DNA from 3 places in the Metapseudomonas cellulosilytica genome. Region 2 is predicted to be linked to each of the others. Evidence: predicted binding sites of a transcription regulator. Region 2 holds the regulator's gene; each other region holds the start of a gene.
What was found. The regulator FliA, encoded in region 2, starts transcription of late flagellar genes. The targets are predictions, from matches to a motif close to CTAAAGTTTNNNNNNNNNNNGCCGNTAA.
Positions count from the first base shown of each region.

Region 1: a site for FliA is predicted at 2,403-2,430, ahead of ACFW0H_RS21900 (methyl-accepting chemotaxis protein). Genes of this name have one in related genera too.
Region 3: a site for FliA is predicted at 1,761-1,788, ahead of ACFW0H_RS22075 (methyl-accepting chemotaxis protein). Genes of this name have one in related genera too.

Region 1 covers NZ_JBHZGN010000019.1:99,915-104,511, reverse strand. Annotated here, with positions in the region: gene ACFW0H_RS21905 (efflux RND transporter permease subunit) at 1-2,148, shown strand, start outside; gene ACFW0H_RS21900 (methyl-accepting chemotaxis protein) at 2,504-4,159, shown strand; gene ACFW0H_RS21895 (SDR family NAD(P)-dependent oxidoreductase) at 4,193-4,597, shown strand, end outside.
Region 2 covers NZ_JBHZGN010000006.1:75,775-80,371, reverse strand. Annotated here, with positions in the region: gene ACFW0H_RS09535 (chemotaxis protein CheA) at 1-715, opposite strand, end outside; gene ACFW0H_RS09530 (protein phosphatase CheZ) at 727-1,515, opposite strand; gene ACFW0H_RS09525 (chemotaxis response regulator CheY) at 1,535-1,909, opposite strand; gene fliA (RNA polymerase sigma factor FliA) at 1,993-2,739, opposite strand; gene fleN (flagellar synthesis regulator FleN) at 2,736-3,569, opposite strand; gene flhF (flagellar biosynthesis protein FlhF) at 3,648-4,597, opposite strand, start outside.
Region 3 covers NZ_JBHZGN010000020.1:21,573-26,169, reverse strand. Annotated here, with positions in the region: gene ACFW0H_RS22075 (methyl-accepting chemotaxis protein) at 92-1,717, opposite strand; gene fabB (beta-ketoacyl-ACP synthase I) at 1,904-3,121, opposite strand; gene fabA (3-hydroxyacyl-[acyl-carrier-protein] dehydratase FabA) at 3,133-3,648, opposite strand; gene ACFW0H_RS22060 (ATP-binding protein) at 3,905-4,597, opposite strand, start outside.

The DNA of each region.
Region 1 (4,597 bases), on a different contig from region 2:
GACTTCCTGGACCTGATCCGGGAGATGACCAACGAGTTGGTCGCTTTCCCGGGGGTTGATCGCGCAGGCCTGAAAAGTCTGTGGACCCCCAACGCTCGTTGGCAGGGGATCACTGAAGAAGGGTTCGATGGCGGACCCTTGATTCCGGATGAGTACCAAGGCCGGCCGCAGGATCTCCAGCAGCTGCGGATCAACGTGCAACGCTCTGGCGAGATCGGTCAGATAGTCGGACTCGACGAAAAGTCGGCACTCATATCCGTTCCCTTGCTGGCGGACAATCCGGCGCAGCAGCGCAAGCTGGACTACGGCGCCCTGAACAAGTCGCTTGAGCAGCTCCGTGCTCGCTATGAAGCGAAGGGACTCAAGGTTCACATAACAGGCTTCGCTAAGGTTGTGGGTGACCTAATCGACGGCCTGTACAAGATCGCCGCGTTCTTCCTGCTGTCCATTGCCTTGGCCACTGCCATTCTTTACCTCCACACCCGCTGCGTGCGTAGCACACTGCTGGTGGTCGTATGTTCACTGGTTGCAGTGGTGTGGCAACTGGGGGCATTGCCGCTGCTCGGATTTGAGCTTAATCCGTACTCGGTACTGGTGCCGTTCCTGATCTTCGCAATCGGGATGAGCCACGGCGCGCAGAAGATGAATGGCATCATGCAGGACGTCGGCAGAGGCATGCCCAAGCTCGTCGCTGCGCGCTTCACCTTCCGTCGGCTGTTCCTCGCCGGGCTCACGGCCCTTCTTTGCGACGCGGTTGGCTTCGGCGTCCTATTTATCATTCAGATCGAGGTGATCCAGGAGTTGGCAGTGATTGCCAGCTTGGGTGTGGCGATCCTGATCTTCACCAACCTGATCTTGCTGCCCATCCTGCTGAGCTTTGTGGGAGTGAGCCAATCCTCTGCCGAGCGCAGCCTGCGGGCAGAGCGAGGTGACAGCCATGCCGTGTGGCATTGGCTGAGTCGCCTCACCGAGCGGCGTCGCGCAGCGGTCACAATCGCATTGCATCTGGTCGTTGGCGTCGCAGCATTTGCGGTCAGCCTGAACCTGAAAATTGGTGATCTGGATCCAGGTGCGCCTGAGCTGCGCCCCGACTCCCGATACAACCGCGACAATAGTTTCATCGACACCAATTACGGTGCCAGCGCCGACTCCTTCATCGTCATGGTTCGCACGCCGGAAGGTGAGTGCGCTTCCTATGACGCGTTGATGCGGGTGGATGCTTTGGAGTGGCAATTGAGGACGCTGTCATCGGTCGAGAGCACTCGATCGTTGGCAAGTCAGCAGCGGCTCCTGTTCAGTGGCTACAACGAGGGAAATCCAAAGTGGTACGACTTGCCGCGCGGACGCGACATGCTCAATACCATCACGTCCAACTCCCCGCGCGGGCTCTATAACGACGCCTGCTCGGTACTCCCGGTAACAGCATTCCTGCGCGACCATCGGGCGGACACGCTGACCTCGCTGGTCCAGACAAGCGAGGCTTTCGCAAAGGCCAACAGCAGTGACACCAGTGAGTTCCTTCTTGCCGGTGGGAATGCGGGCATCGAAGCAGCCACCAACATCGTTGTGCGGCAGGCCAACCGAGAGATGCTGTTCTGGGTCTATGGCGCGGTTATGGCCTTGTGTTTCGTGACCTTCAGGTCTTGGCGAGCAGTTCTTTGTGCAATGGTGCCACTGGTCCTGACCTCGGTACTCTGCGAGGCCCTGATGGTTGTCCTCGGCATAGGAGTCAAGGTGGCCACGTTGCCTGTGATAGCACTCGGCGTAGGGATCGGCGTTGATTACGCGCTCTACGTTATGAGCATCATGCTCCAGCGTTTACGCAACGGCGACCCGCTACCCAAAGCGTATGAAGTCTCCCTACTGCTCACCGGGCGGATGGTCATGCTCACCGCGTTCACGCTGGCTGTTGGGGTTGCGGTGTGGGTTTGGGCACCCATTAAGTTCCAGGCCGATATGGGCGTGCTTCTGGCATTCATGTTCATCGGCAACATGGTGGGAGCGCTGGTACTGATGCCCGCTCTGGCTCACTTCCTACTCAAGCCCAAGGTGAGTGCACCACTGCGCGGCGCCTCTACATCATTTGTGGCGAGTGCTCCAAAGGGACCCACCGTCGAAATGTCTTCGCTTTCGGAGGCGACTAGCTGACCTCATGAAGTAGATGGACCAGACCCTGGGCGAGCGGACCTGGTGAGCGGGGCATAGGTGGAAGGGCTGCAAGTCGGTCCAGCACCGGGGAAGTGGCGCACGTAGTGAGTTCGCGAACGTGCGCCAAGTCTCTAGCGATCTGGAACACCGGTATGACCGCCATGATCACCCCGTGCGCGTTTCGCGCCAGGCATCCGGGGACCCGCTTACCTTTCCCTGCTTCCGTCTCCTGCCCTGGTCCTTCGAGTTGGCCCCCCAAGTATTGCTGGGCTTTGCCGACGTAGCGTCCAGCCTACGCCTGCCAATCTGTGACATTGGCTGAAGCATCACTAGAACAACAATAGGGAGCAACCCGATGCAATTCCTTGCACGTTACTCGATCGGCGCGAAGCTGCTTGTAACACCAGCATTGGTCAGCTGCCTGCTGCTGCTGGTCGCAGGCACTGCTTTCCACGGTTTCCAAGCCCAGCACGAAGCGTTGGAGCGCATTTACGAAACCCGGATTCAGCGGCTGCGTGCTACTTCCGAGGGAATCAACGATTTGCGCTCTTTGAATGAAGAACTCTATCTGGTCCTTGCCGATTACCGGAAGGCTCAAGAGATAGACGACAACATTGACGACGATCTGAAAGAGCGCATCGCGTCAATTCGCACTGGACTGGCCGAGGTGGCCAAAGAATTCGAAACTGCTTCAAAGCAAGCGGGCCTCACCGAAGAAGAAGAGGCTGCGTATCAGGATGTCCTCACGTCACTGGCAGGCTATAGCGACGCATTGGCACCTGTTCTGGCCATGCTGGTAGGGCAGGGCGCGGACAGGGGGGACGACTATTTCTCCATCGTCTGGTCGTGGTTCGGCAACTTCCTCAACTCCGCGACGCGGCTGAACAGTATTCAGGATCGGCTAAGCGGCGAAGACTACGAGGCGGCCTATAGAGCCGCGAACCTGGCAACCAGGCTGCTGGGTGCCGCCGTCGCTGCCGCAATTCTGCTGTCCTTGATCAGCGCACTGGCTATTCGTTCACAGGTTGTGGGATCGATTCACCGAATTCGCGATGTCGCACTCTCCCTGCAGGCGGGCGATCTTACACACAGGGTCGAAGTGGTTGGGCGTGACGAAATTGCCCAGACCGCCAATGCCTTCAACCAGCTGGCGGATAGTTTTCAGGAGCTTGTCGGACAGGTGCTCGGTGGTGCGCGCCAGGTCGCGGCCTCCGCCCATGGACTCGCTGTAGATGTGCAGCAAGCAGAGCGTAGTGCTGCCCGCCAATCCGAAGTTACTGAGGCGGTGGCGTCGACCATGGAGCAAATGAGCGTCAGCACCTCCGCTGTAGCTGATAGCGCGGACCAGTTGCGCAAGACCTCGCTGCAGACCCTCCAAGGTGCTCAGGAAGGGGGGCTCGCTATTCAGCGAATGCGTGGCGAAGCCGACCGTGTGCAGATTGCCTTCACCGAGATCCGTGCTTCGGTGGAGGACTTTCTTCAACGCACCGCCGCAATCGCTGACCTCACCCACCAGGTCAAGGATATAGCTGCGCAAACCAACCTACTGGCTCTTAACGCAGCAATAGAGGCTGCACGGGCGGGTGAACTAGGGCGAGGTTTTGCCGTGGTTGCGGACGAGGTGCGAAGACTCGCTGAGCACTCGGCCAACGCCGCTGTGAACATCGAGGAAGTTGCAGGCGTACTCGGTGCACGGTCGGAAACCGTTGGACTGTCCCTGGAATCTGGCCATCAATCGCTCGTCTCGACGCTCGATTACTTCGGCACCTTGCAATTGGTCGTGAGCACTGCGAGCGAGGCCGTTGCGACAACCAACCGGGAGATTGATGGCATTGCTGACGCTGCGAAAGAGCAAAGCCGTGGAAGCACCGATATCGCAACCAACGTAGAGGAGATCGCCCGGATGTGCGAACAGAACGCGCACGTCGTGGTGCAGGCTGCGGGCGCGGCAGCACGTCTGGAGCAGTTGGCCGGGAACCTGGAAGCGTCCGTGTCACGCTTTCGCGTTTAAGGGTGCATGAGTTACATCAGACAGGAGAAATGCATGTTCAAAAACAATATCGTCGCCATTACAGGGGCGGGTTCCGGTATCGGTCGAGCATTGGCCCTGGAGTTTGCCGACCACGGTGCGCTGCTGGCGTTGTCCGACATCAATGCCGCTGCTCTGGACGAGACAATGGCAATGCTGCCGGCCAGTACCGAAGCTCGAGCCTACAAGGTCGATGTTTCTTCTCGTGAAGCGGTATGTCAGTTTGCCAATGACGTCCAACGAGACTTTGGCACTGTGCATGTGATCATCAACAATGCTGGCACTTCGGTGATCGCTTCCGTCGAGCACCTGACATTCGACGAGATCGAGAAGGTACTCAACATCAATCTCTGGGGCGTGATTCATGGCACGAAGGCCTTCCTGCCTATCATGCTTGCGCAGAAGACGGGCTGCATCGTG
Region 2 (4,597 bases):
CGAACTCGTCGTCGCTGATCTCGTCGCCCGCACCGGCAGTCGCCAGGGCGGCGGTCGATGCATGGGCAGTAGTCGATGCATGGGCGGCGACCGCGGTTGCCGGCTCCACGGCACCGGCGAACTTGCCCTTGCCGTGGAGCTGGTCGAGGAGCGCTTCGAACTCGTCGTCGGTGATTTCATCGGCCGCCACGGCAGTGGGCTCGGCGCTGCCGCCGACGTTGTCGCCCAGGGCCTCCAGCAGTTGCTCGAACTCGCTGTCGGTGATGTCCGCGGTGGCTTGCGGCGCTGCCGGCACCACGGCGATGGCAGCCGCGGGCTCGCTGCCGCCCGGCTCAGCCAGGCGCGACAACGCGGCCAGCAGCGCGGGGGTGGCGGGTGTCGGTTCGCTCCGCTCACGCACCTCGCTGAACATCTCGTTGACCGTGTCCAGGGCCTGCAGCACCACGTCCATCAGCTCGGCATCCACGCGGCGTTCGCCCTTGCGCAGGATGTCGAAGACGTTCTCGGCGATGTGGCAGCACTCCACCAGGGCATTGAGCTGGAGGAAGCCGGCACCGCCTTTCACGGTATGGAAACCACGGAAGATCGCGTTGAGCAGGTCCATGTCGTCCGGGCGGCTTTCCAGCTCGACCAGCTGCTCGGACAGTTGCTCCAGAATCTCGCCGGCCTCTACCAGGAAGTCCTGGAGGATTTCTTCATCGGCGTCGAAGCTCATTTGAGCGCTCCCTAGAAACCAAGGCTGGATAGCAGATCGTCGACGTCGTCCTGGCCGGACACCACGTCTTCCCGTTTATCGGCATGGATCTGCGGACCTTCACCCCTGGAAGGATTTTTTTGTTGTTCCAGCTCGGCGCGCAGCAGGGCGTGGTCGTGCTCGATGCCGGCGTAGCGATCCACCTGGCTGGCCATCAGCACCAGCTTGACCAGGTTGCTCTCCACCTCGGTGACCAGTTGGGTCACGCGCTTGATCACCTGGCCGGTGAGGTCCTGGTAGTCCTGGGCCAGCAGGATGTCGTTGAGCCTGGCGGACAACGTATCGCTGTCGCGCTGGCTGCGCGCGAGGAACTGCTCGATGCGCCGGGCCAGCTCGCGGAAACCGTCCGCGCCGATTTCCCGGCGCATGAAGCGGCCCCACTCCTCGCCCAGCTGCCGGGCCTCGTCGCCCAGCCCGCCCAGCAAGGGCGCGCTCTCTTCCACCAGGTCCATGGTGCGGTTGGCGGCCTTCTCGGTCATCTGCACCACATAGCCCAGGCGGTCGGTCGCGTCGGCGATCTGCGACATTTCCTGGGCGTGGGGCAGGTGCGGGTCGATCTGGAAATTGACGATGGCGTTATGCAGTTCGCGTGTGAGCTTGCCGACTTCCTGGTAGAGGCCGCGATCACGGACGTGATTGAGTTCGTGGATGAGTTGCACGGCGTCGGTGAAGTTGCCTCTTTCCAGGCTTTCCACCAGTTCCCGCGCACGGACTTTCAGGGTCGACTCGAAGTCTCCCAGCAGGGTTTCGTTCTGCTCCATGGTGCCCTCGCGGCTGGCATCAGCCGTTGACCCGCTCGAAGATCTTCTCGATTTTTTCTTTCAGCACCTGGGCAGTGAAAGGCTTGACCACATAGCCGTTCACACCGGCCTGGGCCGCCTCGATGATCTGGTCGCGCTTGGCTTCGGCGGTCACCATCAGGACCGGCAGGTGCTTCAGGCGCTCGTCGGCACGGACGGTGCGCAGCAGGTCGATCCCGGTCATGCCGGGCATGTTCCAGTCGGTCACGAGGAAGTCGAAATTGCCGCTGTGCAGCATCGGCAGCGCCGTGGTGCCGTCGTCGGCTTCGGCGGTATTGGTGAAACCCAAGTCGCGCAAGAGGTTCTTGATGATGCGTCTCATCGTCGAGAAATCGTCAACGATGAGGATTTTCATATTCTTGTCCAAGTCGACCTCCGTACAGTCTCAAACGCCCCTCTTGCCGGGTGCGCCGTTCAAATCTGGAAGCGGTGTGCCATTCAGCGCGCGCGCCATTCGCCGAGCCGCGCACGCAGGCGTGCGGCGCACTGGCTATGCAATTGGCTGACTCGCGATTCGCTGACCCCCAGCACTTCACCGATTTCCTTCAGGTTCAATTCTTCGTCGTAGTACAGCGCCAGCACCAGGCGCTCGCGCTCCGGCAGGTTCGCGATGGCGTCGGCCAGCGCGGCCTGGAAGCGCTCTTCTTCCAGCTCGTTGGAGGGCGAAAGTTGGGTGACTCCGGCGTCCTCGTGCACCCCGCCATGCTCGCCGTCCTGCAACAGGTCGTCGAAGCTGAACAGGCGGCTGCCCAAGGTGTCGCTCAGGATGCCGTAGTAGTCTTCGAGACTCAATCCAAGTTCGGCAGCAACCTCCTGATCTTTAGCGTCGCGACCGGTACGCGCTTCGATGACGCGGATCGCATCGCTCACCATGCGGGTGTTGCGGTGCACCGAACGCGGTGCCCAGTCGCCCTTGCGCACCTCGTCGAGCATGGCGCCGCGGATGCGGATGCCGGCATAGGTTTCGAAGCTGGCGCCCTTGCCGCCGTCGTATTTCTTCGAGGCTTCGAGCAAGCCGATCATCCCGGACTGCATCAGGTCTTCCACCTGCACGCTGGCCGGCAGACGCGCCAGCAAGTGGTAGGCGATGCGCTTGACCAGGGGGGCATAGCGCTCGATCAGCTGATGCTGCGAGTCCCTTGCCTGAGCCTTGCCGTACATGCGCAGTCCGGATGCGGGTGTCATACGGGGTTTTCCGCGGACGGCTGCTTGACCAGCCGCTCGACGAAGAACTCCAGGTGGCCCCGCGGATTGGCCGGCAGCGGCCAGCTGTCGACCTTCTGCGCGATGGCCTTGAAGGCCAGCGAGCACTTCGAGCGCGGGAAGGCTTCATACACCGCACGCTGCTTCTGCACCGCCTTGCGCACCGACTCGTCGTAGGGCACGGCGCCAACGTATTGCAGCGCGACGTCGAGGAAGCGGTCGGTGACCTTGGTCAGCTTGGCGAAGAGGTTGCGTCCTTCCTGGGGGCTGTGGGCCATGTTGGCCAGGACGCGGAAGCGGCTCATGCCGTAGTCGCGGTTCAGCAGCTTGATCAACGCGTAGGCGTCGGTGATGGAGGTCGGCTCGTCGCAGACCACCACTATCACTTCCTGGGCCGCGCGGACGAAGCTGACCACCGAATCGCCGATGCCGGCGGCGGTGTCGATCACCAGCACATCGAGGTTGTCGCTGATCTCGCTGAATGCCTGGATCAGGCCGGCGTGCTGCATGGGCGAAAGCTGCACCATGCTCTGGGTGCCGGAAGCGGCCGGGACGATGCGGATGCCCCCCGGCCCCTGCAACAGCACGTCGCGCAGGTCGCATTCGCCATTGATCACATCGGCCAGGGTGCGTTTGGCGGTGAGGCCGAGCAGGACATCGACGTTGGCGAGTCCCAGGTCGGCGTCCAGCAACATGACGCGGCGACCGAGATCGGCCAGCGCCAGGGAAAGATTCACCGACACATTGGTCTTGCCGACGCCACCCTTGCCGCCGGTCACCGCGATCACCTGTACGGGATGCATACTTCCCATTTCAAATACCTTGTCTCAGATCGACTGGGCCACTTGGCTGTCTGGTGCCGCCCAATCCAGGGCGGCGCAATGAATTCATCAACCCGCGCGACGCGCCGGATTCTGGTAGAGACCGGCGAACAGCTCGGCCATGGCGTCCTCGCTCGGGTCTTCCGGCGCCTGGAGGCTGACCGCACGGCTTACCAGCTGGTGGCTGCGGGGAACTTGCAGATCATCCGGAATTCGCGGCCCGTCGGCCAGATAGGCTACCGGGAGATGCTGGCCGATAGCCAGCCCCAGAACCTCGCCCAGGCTGGCCGCTTCGTCCGCCTTGGTAATGATGCAGCCGACCAGGCCGCAACGCTTGTAACTGTGATAGGCCGCCTTGAGCACCTGGCTCTGGCTGGTGGCGGCCATCACCAGGTAATTCTTCGCATTGATGGTCCGGCTGGCCAGGGCTTCGAGCTGCATGGCCAGGGCCGGATCATTGGCCGGCAGGCCGGCGGTGTCGACCAGTACCACGCGCTTGCGCGCCAGTGGCGCAAGCGCCTGGGTCAGGGACTGGCCCGGGTCCACCAGGGTCACCGGCACATTGAGGATGCGGCCGAGGGTCTTGAGCTGTTCCTGGGCGCCGATGCGGAAGCTGTCCATGCTCACCAGGGCGACGCTCTGGGCGCCGTATTTGAGCACGTAGCGGGCGGCCAGCTTGGCCAGGGTGGTGGTCTTGCCCATGCCGGCCGGGCCGACCAGGGCGATCACCCCGCCCTCTTCCAGCGGTTCCTGCGCGGGCGTGCGGATGGCTTGGGCCAAGTGCGCCAGCAGCATGCGCCAGGCCTGGCGCGGCTCGCCGACGCTGGCCACCTTGTCCAGCAGGGCGCGGCCGAGGTCGGCCGGCAGCCCCATGCGCTGCAGGCGGCGCCAGAGGCTGGCCTGCTGCGGACGGCGGCTCTGCATCTGGCCCCAGGCGATGGAACCCAGCTGCACTTCGATCAGTTCACGCAGGCCGCTCAGCTCGAAACGCATGGCATCGAGGGCAGCCTGGTCCACAT
Region 3 (4,597 bases), on a different contig from region 2:
CCTGCGAGGCCCAACGATACCCAGGACGGCTCCTTGTTGGGCCTCGTTCCTCGGCCCAACCTACGACAGGTCCGCGGTCTGTTTTGCGAGTTCAAACCACGAAGCGCGCGATCATTCCGTTCAGCTCGCTGGCCAGGCGCGACAGCTCATGGGTGGCGGCGGAGGTCTGGCTGGCGCCCGCCGAGGTCTGCACCGAAATGTCGCGGATGTTCACGAGGTTGCGGTCCACTTCCCGCGCCACTTGGGCCTGTTGTTCCGCTGCGGTGGCGATGACCAGGGTGCGCTCGTTGATCTCCCCGGCCTGCCGCGCGATTTCGTGCAGGGCTTGCCCGGCTCCCTCGGCCATCTGGAGCATCTGCCGGGCGTGCTGGTTGCTCTCGTTCATGGCGTCGACTGCCGTGCCGGAGCCGACCTGAATCCTGGCGATCATCTGCTCGATCTCCTGAGTCGACTCCTGGGTGCGATGGGCCAGGGCGCGTACTTCGTCCGCTACCACGGCGAATCCGCGGCCCTGCTCGCCGGCTCGGGCCGCCTCGATGGCTGCGTTCAGGGCCAACAGGTTGGTCTGCTCGGCGATGGCGCGGATCACGTCGAGCACCTTGGCGATGCCTTGGGCCTGCTCGGCGAGGTCCGCAACCAATTGGGTGCTGTCGGCGACTTCCCGGCTCATGTCACGAATGGCCTGGACAGTTTCCTCGACCTTCAGGCGTCCGGCTTGCGCGACATCCTCGGAGGCGATGGCGGCTTCCGAGGTGGAGGCGGCGTTGCGTGCCACTTCCTCGACAGCCGCGCTCATCTCGTTCACTGCGGTCGCGGCCATCTCGATCTCGTCGTGCTGGCGGTGCAGCGAATGGTTGCCTTCCTCGGTCACCGCGTTCAGCTGTTCAGCGGCGGAAGCCAACTGGGTGGCGGAGTGGCCGATCTGCTCGATGGTGTCGTGCAGGTGCTGCTGCATGGCTTGCAGGGCCTGCATCAGGCGGGCGGGCTCGTCGCGCCCGGTGGTGTCCAACTGGCCGGTGAGGTCGCCGCCGGCCACCTGCTCGGCAGCGCGCATGGCTTCGCGGATGGGGGTCACGATGCTGCGGGTCAGCATCCAGGCGACGGTGACGCTGGCCAGTACTGCGAACAGCATCACCAGCACCACGGAGCGGGTGGCGTCGTTGACGACTTCGTCGCCCAGCCGGCTGGAGATCTGTGCCTGCCGCTGGTCCAGATCGATCAGTGCAGCGAGGTCGCTCGAGAGGCTCTCGTAACGCTCGTTCTGCTCGCCGCGAATCAATGCGTAGGCGCGCTCGGTGTCATTTTGCCGCGACAGCTGCAGCAGGGCCTTGTGGCTGTCCATATAGTCGCGGCTCGCGGTGACGATCGCCTCGAACAGGCGCTTCTCCTCCGGGTGCTCCAGCAGTGGGCGGTACGCCTGCTCGACCTTCGCCAGCTCGGCGAGCAGCTCCTCCATGCGCTGCTCCTGGGCGTCCATGCCGGCATCGTCCCGGGCAAGCACGTGGTTCATTTCGCTGAGGCGGAACTCGGCCATGAGCAGGCCCATCTGGCCGGAAGCCTGGACGCTGGGGAGCCAGATTTCGCTGATCCGGGTGGAGGCCTGGTTGATGGCGGCCATGCGGTTGTGGGCGAAGCCACCAAGGCCGACCAGCATCAGGGTGATGATGGCGAAACCGAGGGCCGCGCGGTAGGCGATGGGCAGTTGGCGAAGGAACATGCGTCTACTCCGATCCGGGACTGGTGGGGTGTTGCTGGTCCCTTTAGCGGAGCCTGGCGGCGGTTCTTGATAGCGGGATGGACGGTTCGGAAAGGCCCTACGGACTTTCAGGAAGGAAGGTGTCAGGCCCAGAAACGACAACGCCCGTATCCGGGGATACGGGCGTCGCGGGTGCTACGGAGCGGATCAGCCCTGGTAGCGCTTCAGTACCAGGGTGGCGTTGGTGCCGCCGAAGCCGAAGCTGTTGGACATGACGGTGTCGACCTTGGCGTTTTCGCGGGTCTCGCGCAGGATCGGCAGGTCGGCCACTTCCGGGTCCAGCTCGTCGATGTTCGCCGAGCCGGCCATGAAGTTGCCTTCCATCATCAGCAGGCAGTAGATGGCTTCCTGTACGCCGGCGGCGCCCAGGGAGTGGCCGGACAGGCTCTTGGTGGAGCTGATGGCCGGGGCCTTGTCACCGAACACGGCGCGTACGCCACGGATTTCCGCCACGTCGCCCACCGGGGTGGAGGTGCCGTGGGTGTTCAGGTAGTCGATCGGGGTGTCGACGGTGGACAGGGCCTGCTGCATGCAGCGGATGGCGCCTTCGCCGCTCGGGGCGACCATGTCGTAGCCATCGGAGGTGGCGCCGTAGCCGACGATCTCGGCGTAGATCTTGGCACCGCGCTTGAGCGCATGCTCCAGCTCCTCGACTACCACCATGCCGCCGCCGCCGGCGATGACGAAGCCGTCACGCTTGGCGTCGTAGGCGCGGGAGGCCTTCTCGGGGGTGTCGTTGTACTGGGTGGACAGGGCGCCCATGGCGTCGAACAGGCAGCTCTGGCTCCAATGCTCTTCTTCACCACCGCCGGCGAAGACCATGTCCTGCTTGCCCAACTGGATCTGCTCCATGGCCTGGCCGATGCAGTGTGCGCTGGTGGCGCAGGCGGAGGAGATGGAGAAGTTCACGCCCTTGATCTGGAAGGGGGTGGCCAGGCAGGCGGAAACGGTGCTGCCCATGGTGCGGGTTACGCGGTATGGGCCAATGCGCTTGACGCCCTTCTCGCGCAGGGTGTCGATGGCTTCCATCTGGTTGACGGTGGAAGCGCCGCCGGAGCCGGCGATCAGGCCCACGCGCGGGTTGGAGATCTGCTCGGTGGTCAGGCCGGCGTCTTCGATGGCCTGCTGCATCGCCAGGTAGGCATAGGCGGCGGCATCGCCCATGAAGCGGAAGAGCTTGCGGTCGATCAGCTCTTCGAGGTTCAGGTTGACGGAGCCGGACACCTGGCTGCGCAGACCCATCTCGGCATAGGAGGGGTTGTGGCGGATACCGGCCTTGCCGGCGCGCAGGTTGGCGGAAACGGTGGCTTTGTCATTACCCAGGCAGGATACGATGCCCAGGCCAGTGATCACGACGCGACGCATGCGGATGTCCTTCAGAAGCTGTCGGTAGAGGTGAACAGGCCGACGCGCAGGCCTTCGGCGCTGTAGATCTCGCGGCCGTCGACGGCAACGGTGCCATCGGCGATGCCGAGGATCAGCGAACGATTAATAGTGCGCTTGATATGGATGGTGTAGGTGATCTTTTTCGCAGACGGCAGGACCTGGCCGAAGAACTTGACTTCGCCGGAGCCGAGGGCGCGGCCACGGCCGGGGTTGCCCTGCCAGCCGAGGAAGAAACCGACCAACTGCCACATGGCGTCGAGGCCGAGGCAGCCTGGCATGACCGGGTCGCCTTCGAAGTGGCAGGCGAAGAACCACAGGTCAGGATTGATATCGAGCTCGGCGACTATCTCGCCTTTGCCGTACTTCCCGCCGGTCTCGCTGATATGCACGATGCGGTCGATCATCAGCATGTTGGGGGCGGGCAGTTGCGCATTACCAGGGCCGAACAGCTCGCCGCGACTGCAGCGCAGCAGGTCTTCCCGGGTATAGGCGTTTTGTTTTGTCATGCGAGCTCCTCAATGGTCCCCGTGTGGCACAGGGCTTTGCATTCATCCTTCTGCCGTGGCCACAGGGGCGTCAGGCGGCAGACTAGTCATAGACTGTTGCGTTGCGGTGAAAGTCACAGAGCGACGAGCACAGTCGTTCACCCAAGTGGCATTGGCCAGCCGCGCGAAGCGCGCCGAAGGGCGCCCGCTCGCAAAGTGTCGTGCACTTTAACATCCCCGGGCCCTCGACGAATGTCTGGAAACGGCAGCAAGGGGGTCAGTCCGACGGCTTGTTCATCCAGCGCTGCATCACCCGCAGCAGGTCGGCGCGCTTGAACGGCTTGGCCAGGTAGTCGTTCATGCCCGCGGCCAGGCAGGCTTCGCGGTCGCCCTGCAGGGCGTTGGCGGTGAGGGCGATGATCGGCAAGGTGGCGCCATCATTCATCTGGCGAATTTGCCGGGTCGCTTCGTAGCCATCCAGCACCGGCAGGCGACAGTCCATGAGGATCGCCGCGTAGCGATGGCGCGACGCCTGGTGCACCGCCTGGGCACCGTCGCCCACCAGGCTGACCTGGTAGCCGAGGCTGCGCAGCATCGCTTCGATCACGGTCTGGTTGACCGGATTGTCCTCGACCAGGAGCACCTGCTGGCCGCCGCCCGCATTCGGGCTGTGTTCCTCGTCGTTGACCACGTCCGAAGCCCGGGTGCGGAACGGCAGGGGGATTTCCAGGGTGAACACCGAGCCGGAATCCTCATGGCTCTCCGCCTGCAAGGTGCCGCCCATGCGCTCGGCCAGGGTGCGGGCGATGGGCAGGCCGAGGCCGGTTCCGCCGTAGCGACGGGAAATCGAATGATCGGCCTGCTGGAAGGCGTCGAACATGTGCTCGAGTCGATCCGGCGGGATGCCGATGCCGCTGTCGTGCACCGAACAGGTGAGCCAGAGCACTTCACTGTCCAGGGCCTGCCAGCG